One region of the Streptomyces sp. SL06 genome, then DNA from elsewhere that is predicted to be linked to it. Evidence: predicted binding sites of a transcription regulator. Region 1 holds the regulator's gene; the other holds the start of a gene.
What was found. The regulator HrcA, encoded in region 1, represses chaperone genes, less so after heat shock. The targets are predictions, from matches to a motif close to TTNGCACTCNGNNNNNCNGAGTGCNAA.
Positions count from the first base shown of each region.

Region 2: groES (co-chaperone GroES) is a predicted target of HrcA. The motif match lies at 1,773-1,799, and genes of this name have one in related genera.

Region 1 covers NZ_JBSYOT010000002.1:4,905,402-4,909,606, forward strand. Annotated here, with positions in the region: gene AC4IHM_RS22405 (DUF3097 domain-containing protein) at 1-697, opposite strand, end outside; gene AC4IHM_RS22410 (MBL fold metallo-hydrolase) at 732-1,466, opposite strand; gene hrcA (heat-inducible transcriptional repressor HrcA) at 1,650-2,666, shown strand; gene dnaJ (molecular chaperone DnaJ) at 2,667-3,803, shown strand; gene AC4IHM_RS22425 (nitronate monooxygenase) at 4,061-4,205, shown strand, end outside.
Region 2 covers NZ_JBSYOT010000002.1:2,799,668-2,803,872, reverse strand. Annotated here, with positions in the region: gene AC4IHM_RS12590 (polysaccharide deacetylase family protein) at 78-1,019, shown strand; gene AC4IHM_RS12585 (polysaccharide deacetylase family protein) at 1,016-1,708, shown strand; gene groES (co-chaperone GroES) at 1,946-2,254, shown strand; gene groL (chaperonin GroEL) at 2,373-3,995, shown strand; gene AC4IHM_RS12570 (SDR family NAD(P)-dependent oxidoreductase) at 4,164-4,205, opposite strand, start outside.

The sequences.
Region 1 (4,205 bases):
CGGTGTTCTCGGGCGGCCAGCCCAGTGCTCGGCAGACCCCCGTCTTCCAGTCCTGCCCGTGCGGGATCCGCGGCCACTCGGCGATTCCCAGCGCCGACGGCTTCACGGCCTCCCAGATGTCGATGTAGGGGTGGCCCACGACCAGCGCGTGGTCACTGGTCACCGACTGCGCGATCCGCCACTCCTTCGAGCCCGGCACCAGGTGGTCCACCAGGACGCCCAGCCGCGCGTCCGGGCCCGGCGCGAAGTCGGCGACGATCGACGGCAGGTCGTCCACGCCTCCCAGGTACTCCACGACCACGCCCTCGACGCGCAGGTCGTCGCCCCACACCTTCTCGACCAGCTCGGCGTCGTGCCGCCCCTCGACGTAGATGCGCCCGGCGCGGGCCACCCGCGCGCGTGCGCCGGGGACGGCGACCGAACCGGACGCCGTACGGGCGGGCCGTACCGGACCGGAGGCGGGCCGCACGAGGGTCACCACCTGGCCCTCCAGCAGGAAGCCGCGCGGCTCCATCGGGAACACCCGGTGCTTGCCGAAGCGGTCCTCCAGGGTCACCGTGCCCGCCTCGCAGCCGATCACCGCGCCGCAGAACCCGGTGCCGGGTTCCTCGACCACCAGGCCGGAATCGGCCGGAACCTCCGGGACGGGCTGCGGCTTCTTCCACGGAGGGGTCAGGTCGGCGGAGTACTGGCGCATTCTGACGACGATACGAGAAGCGGGCGCGCCGTGATCAGCGCGACACGCCGAACCGGGCGGCCAGCGCGTCCCGTTGGGCCCGGACGAACGCCGCGTCCACCACCGCTCCGTGCCCCGGCACGTACCGCGCGTCCTCGCCGCCCAGCTCCAGCAGCCGGTCGAGCGCGGCCGGCCAGTGCGACGGCACGGCGTCGGGACCCGCCTGCGGTTCCCCCGACTCCTCGACCAGGTCGCCGCAGAAGACGACGGCCACCTCGCCCGGCACCAGCACCGCCAGGTCGTGCCCGGTGTGCCCCGGGCCCACGTCGGCGAGCAGCACCCGCCGGCCGCCGCCCAGGTCGAGCCTCCGCCCGCCGCCGACCTCGTGGCCGACCGGCACGAGGGCGTCGGCCGCCTCCCGGGCCGACCGCGCGTCCAGCCCCTCCGCCACCGCGTCCGCGCACAGCGCCTCCCGCCCCCGTCCGCCCGGCGCGAACAGCGCGGCCGTGCCCGCCGCGGCGTACACCTGCGCGTCCGGGAACGCGGCGGCGCCGAAGACGTGGTCGAAGTGGGGGTGGGTCAGCGCGAGATGCGTCACACGGCGACCGGCGAGCCTGTGCGCCTGTGCGCGCAACCGGGCGCCCTCGGCCGGGCCCGACCCCGCGTCGACCATCAGCGCCGCGTCCGGGCCGAGGACCAGCCCCGCCGTGCAGTCCCACCCCGGCAGCCGGCACCGGCCCACCCCGGCCGCCAGCCGCTCCCACCCCAGGTCCTTCCACGTCACCGTCACGGCGCCGACGCTAGGCCCGGTCGGCACCTCGGCGCACGTCGGCATGGCCCCGGCCTTGCCGGGGGCGTACCCCACGGCCGTAGACTGGGCCGGGGAAGTCTGGCACTCGCGCGCCATGAGTGCCAGGGCCAGACAGTGAGACGGGCAAGACGCCGGGCGGACGACTTCTGGAGGTGTGCGCGGATGCTCAGTGAACGCAGGCTCAAGGTGCTGCGCGCCATCGTCCAGGACTATGTGGGCACCGAGGAGCCGGTCGGTTCCAAGGCCCTCACCGAGCGGCACAGCCTCGGCGTCTCCCCGGCCACCGTGCGCAATGACATGGCGGCCCTGGAGGACGAGGGGTTCATCGCCCAGCCGCACACCAGCGCCGGGCGCATCCCGACCGACAAGGGCTACCGGCTCTTCGTCGACAAGCTGGCCGGCGTCAAGCCGATGACCGCGCCCGAGCGGCGTGCCATCCAGAGCTTCCTGGAGGGCGCCGTCGACCTCGACGACGTGGTGGCCCGCACGGTGCGGCTGCTCGCGCAGCTGACCCGGCAGGTCGCCGTCGTGCAGTATCCGTCGCTGACCCGCTCGACCGTGCGGCACGTGGAGTTGCTCTCCCTGGCGCCCGCGCGCCTGATGCTCGTGCTGATCACGGACACCGGCCGGGTCGAGCAGCGGATGGTCGACTGCCCGGCGCCGTTCGGCGAAGCGTCCCTCGCGGACCTGCGGGCGCGGCTCAACAGCCGTGTGGCGGGGCGGCGTTTCTCGGACGTGCCGAGTCTGGTGGAAGATCTGGTGGAGCCCTTCGAGGCCGAGGATCGCGGTACGGTCTCCACCGTGCTCTCCACTCTCCTGGAGACGCTGGTCGAGGAGAACGAGGAGCGGCTGATGATCGGCGGCACCGCCAATCTGACCCGCTTCGGGCACGACTTCCCCTTGGTGATCAGGCCGGTGCTGGAGGCGCTTGAGGAGCAGGTCGTGCTTCTCAAGCTGCTCGGCGAGGCGAAGGATCCGGGCGTGACCGTACGTATCGGTCATGAGAACGCCCATGAGGGACTCAACTCCACGTCCGTCGTGTCGGTGGGCTACGGTTCGGGCGGCGAGGCGGTTGCCAAGCTCGGCGTGGTCGGACCGACCCGCATGGACTACCCGGGAACGATGGGAGCGGTACGCGCAGTGGCACGGTACGTCGGACAGATCCTGGCGGAGTCGTAGGTGGCCACGGACTACTACGCCGTACTCGGCGTACGCCGCGACGCGTCCCAGGACGAGATCAAGAAGGCGTTCCGGAGGCTCGCCCGCGAGCTGCACCCGGACGTCAACCCCGATCCGAAGACCCAGGAGCGGTTCAAGGAGATCAACGCCGCCTACGAGGTGTTGTCGGACCCGCAGAAGAAGCAGGTCTACGACCTCGGCGGCGACCCCCTCTCGCAGGCCGCCGGCGGTGGCGCGGGCGGCTTCGGCGCGGGTGGCTTCGGGAACTTCTCGGACATCATGGACGCGTTCTTCGGCACGGCGTCGCAGCGCGGGCCGCGCTCGCGCACCCGCCGCGGCCAGGACGCCATGATCCGCATCGAGGTCGAGCTGAACGAAGCGGCGTTCGGCACGACCAAGGACATCCAGGTCGACACGGCCGTCGTCTGCAACACCTGCAACGGCGAGGGCGCGGCGCCGGGCACGAGTGCCCAGACGTGCGACATGTGCCGCGGCCGGGGTGAGGTCTCGCAGGTCACCCGGTCCTTCCTGGGCCAGGTCATGACCTCCCGCCCCTGCCCCCAGTGCCAGGGCTTCGGCACCGTCGTGCCCACCCCGTGCCCCGAGTGCGCGGGCGACGGCCGGATCAGGTCCCGTCGCACCCTGACGGTGAAGATCCCGGCCGGCGTGGACAACGGCACCCGTATCCAGCTCGCGGGCGAGGGCGAGGTCGGCCCCGGCGGCGGCCCCGCGGGCGACCTGTACGTCGAGATCCACGAGCTGCCGCACTCGACCTTCCAGCGCCGCGGCGACGACCTGCACTGCACGGTCACCATCCCGATGACGGCGGCGGCCCTCGGCACGAAGGTGCCGCTGGAGACCCTCGACGGCATGGAGGAGGTCGACATCCGTCCGGGCACCCAGTCCGGCCAGTCGATCCCCAAGCACGGCCGGGGCATCACGCACCTGCGCGGCGGCGGCCGGGGCGACCTCATCGTCCACGTCGAGGTGACCACCCCGACCAAGCTCGACGTCGAACAGGAACGCCTCCTGCGAGAACTCTCCAAACTCCGCGGCGAGGAACGGCCCCAGGGCCAGTTCCAGCCCGGCCAGCAAGGGTTGTTCTCGCGCCTGAAGGACGCCTTCAACGGGCGTTGAGGCGGTGGCGCCGGAGGCGGGGGCCGTCGGTCGGCGCCGGGTGCGGGGGGTCTGCCGGGGGTCCGGGGGTTGTCCCCCGGGCAGTCGCAGTCAGCCGGGTCGGCAGGGGTTGTTCTCGCGCTTGAAGGACGCCTTCAACGGGCGTTGAGGCCGGCCGCGGTGCTGCTCGGGCGGGGTTCGAGGATGCGGATGCTTCTGGCTTATGCCAACGGAAGCCCGGATTCGGACTTGTTCGGAGGACGTGACAACATGCCGTCATGTCCTCCGCACTGACCGATCTCTTCCCCTACCCGATCGTGCAGGCGCCCATGGCGGGCGGCATCTCCGTGCCGCGGCTCGCGGCGGCGGTCTGCGAGGCGGGCGGGCTGGGATTCCTGGCCGCCGGGTACAAGACCGCGGACG
Region 2 (4,205 bases), 2.1 Mb from region 1:
GCCAGTCGGTGGACGGTGCGCTTCCGGCGTGGTGTCGGGCGGGGTCCGGTGGTCGGGGACTGCGAGGATCCGGCACCATGCGACAAGTCGTACAAAATGACAAAAGCAGGTCGTCGCGGACCTTCCGGACGACACCCACCGGACTGCGCGGGCGCGGCGTCACCGCCGCGGTGCTCGCCGTCGCCGCCCTCGCCTCCGGCTGTGCGCAGGAGACCTCCGGGACGCGGGGCGCCGGCGGCCAGCAGCCCGCACAGGCGCCACCGGCCCGCGCGGCCGACGGCGCGGGCGAGGCGCGCGCGGCCCAGGCCGCCCGGGTCGCCGCCGCCAAGCGCTGGAGCCTGAAGAAGGTCCCGCTGGCGGCCCCGCCGCCCCCCGCCGACAAGCCCCGGATCAAGGCGCGCGAGGGCTTCGAGGTGGCCGGCCAGGAGAACCTCCCGCCGGTCTTCACCACGGTCCCCACCAAGGAGAAGATCGTCTTCCTCACCATCGACGACGGGGCCGAGAAGGACCCCGAGTTCCTGCGGATGATGAGCGAGCTGAAGATCCCGTACACCGCCTTCCTCACCGACGAGGAGATCAAGGACGACTACGGCTACTTCAAGAAGATGCAGGCCCAGGGGGTCACCCTCAACAACCACACCCTGAGCCACCCCTACCTGCCCGGCCTCACCTACGAGGAGCAGAAGCGGGAGATCTGCGGCATGCAGGACGTGATGGAGAAGCGCTACGGCAAGCGCCCCGCCCTCTTCCGCCCGCCCTTCGGCAACTACAACCGCGACACCCTGCGCGCCGCCAAGTCCTGCGGCATCGCGTACGCGCCGATCTGGAGCGAGGAGGTCTACGTCGACCACTGGGAGTACCGCGAGTGGGACCGGGCCCTGCACCCCGGGGACATCGTCCTCACGCACTTCCGGGGCCGTGCGGACTGGGACGGCACGATGACCGACCTGGTCCGCCGCTTCCTGGAGAAGGTCACCGCCGAGGGGTACGCGGTGGCCAGACTGGAGGACTACCTGTGAGGCGGGGGCGGTTCCGGACGGCCGGGGCCGCCCTGGCCGTCGTCCTGGTCGCCGGCTGCGGCCGGCTCACCGGCCCCGCCGACCGCCCCGCGGCCCCGGAGCCCGCCCAGGGCGGCGACCGGGGGCAAGGGCTGCCGCCGGTCGTGGACCGCGTCCGCACCGCCGACCGGGTCGTCTTCCTCACCTACGGCGACGGCGCCGAGCGCGACCCCCGCCTCACCGACCTGATCCGGGAACGGCGGCTCCCGGTCACCCTGTTCCTCACCGACACCGTCGCGGGGCCGGCGTACGGCCGACTCGCCGGGCTGCGCTCGGTCGGCGCGAGCCTGCAGAACCACACCCTCGAGAACCGTTCCCTGCGCGGCCTGCCCTACGCCGGCCAGCGCGCCGAGGTCTGCGGCCAGCAGACCAAGCTCAAGTCCCGCTTCGGCGTCAGCCCCCGCCTCTTCCGCCCGCCCCACGGCACGTACGACACCACGACCCTGCGCGCCGCCGCCGACTGCGGCATCACGGCCCTCGTCCTGTGGCGGGCGGCCCTCGGCCCCGACGGCACCCTCGCCTACACCCGCGGCGACCACCGCCTGCGGCCCGGCGACATCGTGGCCGCCGACCCGGCCGGTACGGAACGTCTGCTGGCGGAGATCGAGGCGCAGGGGCTGCGGGTGGGGCGCCTGGAGGACTACCTGTGACCCGGTGAGTGGCCTCGACGCCGGCCGGTGTCCACCGGAAAACCTCGCCGACTCGCCGTCGGCATTGGCACTCCGCTTGACCGAGTGCTAATCGCGGTCATAGTCTCAGGTCTGGCACTCCCCACCGGAGAGTGCCAACAACGCGACGGGCAGGTCCGGCACCCGCGACGACGGATCGACCTGGTCGCCACCTCAGACAGTTAACCCCGTGAGATCTCCGAAGGGGGAGGTCGGATCGTGACGACCGCCAGCTCCAAGGTTGCCATCAAGCCGCTCGAGGACCGCATTGTGGTCCAGCCGCTCGACGCCGAGCAGACCACGGCTTCGGGCCTGGTCATTCCGGACACCGCCAAGGAGAAGCCCCAGGAGGGCGTCGTCCTGGCCGTGGGTCCGGGCCGCTTCGAGGACGGCAACCGTCTTCCGCTCGACGTCACCGTCGGCGACGTTGTGCTCTACAGCAAGTACGGCGGCACCGAAGTGAAGTACAACGGCGAGGAGTACCTCGTCCTCTCGGCCCGCGACGTGCTCGCGATCGTCGAGAAGTAGTTCACCGAAGCACCCTGCTTTCCAGCTGCGCCCCTGGCTCCCGCGACCATAAAAAGCCGGGCGTCGGGGGCGCAGTGCCGTATAACCCCAAGATTTCCGGAAGAGGGCTCACGCTCCCATGGCGAAGATCCTGAAGTTCGACGAGGACGCCCGTCGCGCCCTCGAGCGCGGCGTCAACAAGCTCGCCGACACGGTGAAGGTGACGATCGGCCCCAAGGGCCGCAACGTCGTCATCGACAAGAAGTTCGGCGCTCCCACCATCACCAACGACGGCGTCACCATCGCCCGCGAGGTCGAGGTCGAGGACCCGTACGAGAACCTCGGTGCCCAGCTGGTGAAGGAGGTGGCGACCAAGACCAACGACATCGCGGGCGACGGCACCACCACCGCCACCGTGCTGGCCCAGGCGCTGGTCCGCGAGGGCCTGCGGAACGTCGCGGCCGGCGCCTCCCCGGCGCTGCTGAAGAAGGGCATCGACGCGGCCGTCGCCGCCGTGTCCGAGGACCTCCTCGCCACCGCGCGCCCGATCGACGAGAAGTCCGACATCGCCGCCGTGGCCGCGCTGTCCGCCCAGGACCAGCAGGTCGGCGAGCTGATCGCCGAGGCGATGGACAAGGTCGGCAAGGACGGTGTCATCACCGTCGAGGAGTCCAACACCTTCGGTCTGGAGCTGGACTTCACCGAGGGCATGGCCTTCGACAAGGGCTACCTGTCGCCGTACTTCGTGACGGACCAGGAGCGCATGGAGGCCGTCCTCGAGGACCCGTACATCCTGATCAACCAGGGCAAGATCTCCTCCATCGCGGACCTGCTGCCGCTGCTGGAGAAGGTCATCCAGGCCAACGCCTCCAAGCCGCTGCTGATCATCGCCGAGGACCTGGAGGGCGAGGCGCTCTCCACCCTCGTCGTGAACAAGATCCGCGGCACCTTCAACGCCGTCGCGGTGAAGGCCCCGGGCTTCGGCGACCGCCGCAAGGCGATGCTCCAGGACATGGCCGTCCTCACCGGCGCCACCGTCATCTCCGAGGAGGTCGGCCTCAAGCTCGACCAGGTCGGCCTGGACGTGCTCGGCACCGCCCGCCGCATCACCGTCACCAAGGACGACACCACGATCGTCGACGGTGCCGGCAAGCGCGACGAGGTCGACGGCCGCATCGCCCAGATCAAGGCCGAGATCGAGTCCACGGACTCCGACTGGGACCGCGAGAAGCTCCAGGAGCGCCTCGCGAAGCTGGCCGGCGGCGTGTGCGTGATCAAGGTCGGCGCCGCCACCGAGGTGGAGCTGAAGGAGCGCAAGCACCGTCTGGAGGACGCCATCTCCGCGACCCGCGCCGCGGTCGAGGAGGGCATCGTCTCCGGCGGCGGCTCCGCGCTGGTCCACGCCGTCAAGGTCCTCGAGGGCAACCTCGGCAAGACCGGCGACGAGGCCACCGGTGTCGCGGTCGTCCGCCGCGCCGCCGTCGAGCCGCTGCGCTGGATCGCCGAGAACGCCGGCCTGGAGGGCTACGTCATCACCTCCAAGGTCGCCGAGCTGGACAAGGGCCAGGGCTTCAACGCCGCCACCGGCGAGTACGGCGACCTGGTCAAGGCCGGCGTCATCGACCCGGTCAAGGTCACCCGCTCCGCCCTGGAGAACGCCGCCTCCATCGCCTCCCTCCTCCTGACGACCGAGACCCTGGTCGTCGAGAAGAAGGAAGAGGAGGAGCCGGCCGCCGGCCACAGCCACGGCCACTCCCACTGAGCGCTGCGCCGAGCCGTACGGTGCCCAGTTCCCTGCGGGGGCTGGGCACCGTTTCTTTGGGCGACTCCGGCTTCTCGCCCGCCCCGTTCGGTTCCGGGCCGGGTGCGGCGTCGTGGGGGTGCTCGCGCAGTTCCCCGCGCCCCTGCGGGGCGCTCTCCCGCGCGGCGCTTACTGCGGGCCGTACTTTCTTCCCGTCCGGGATGTGAGCCC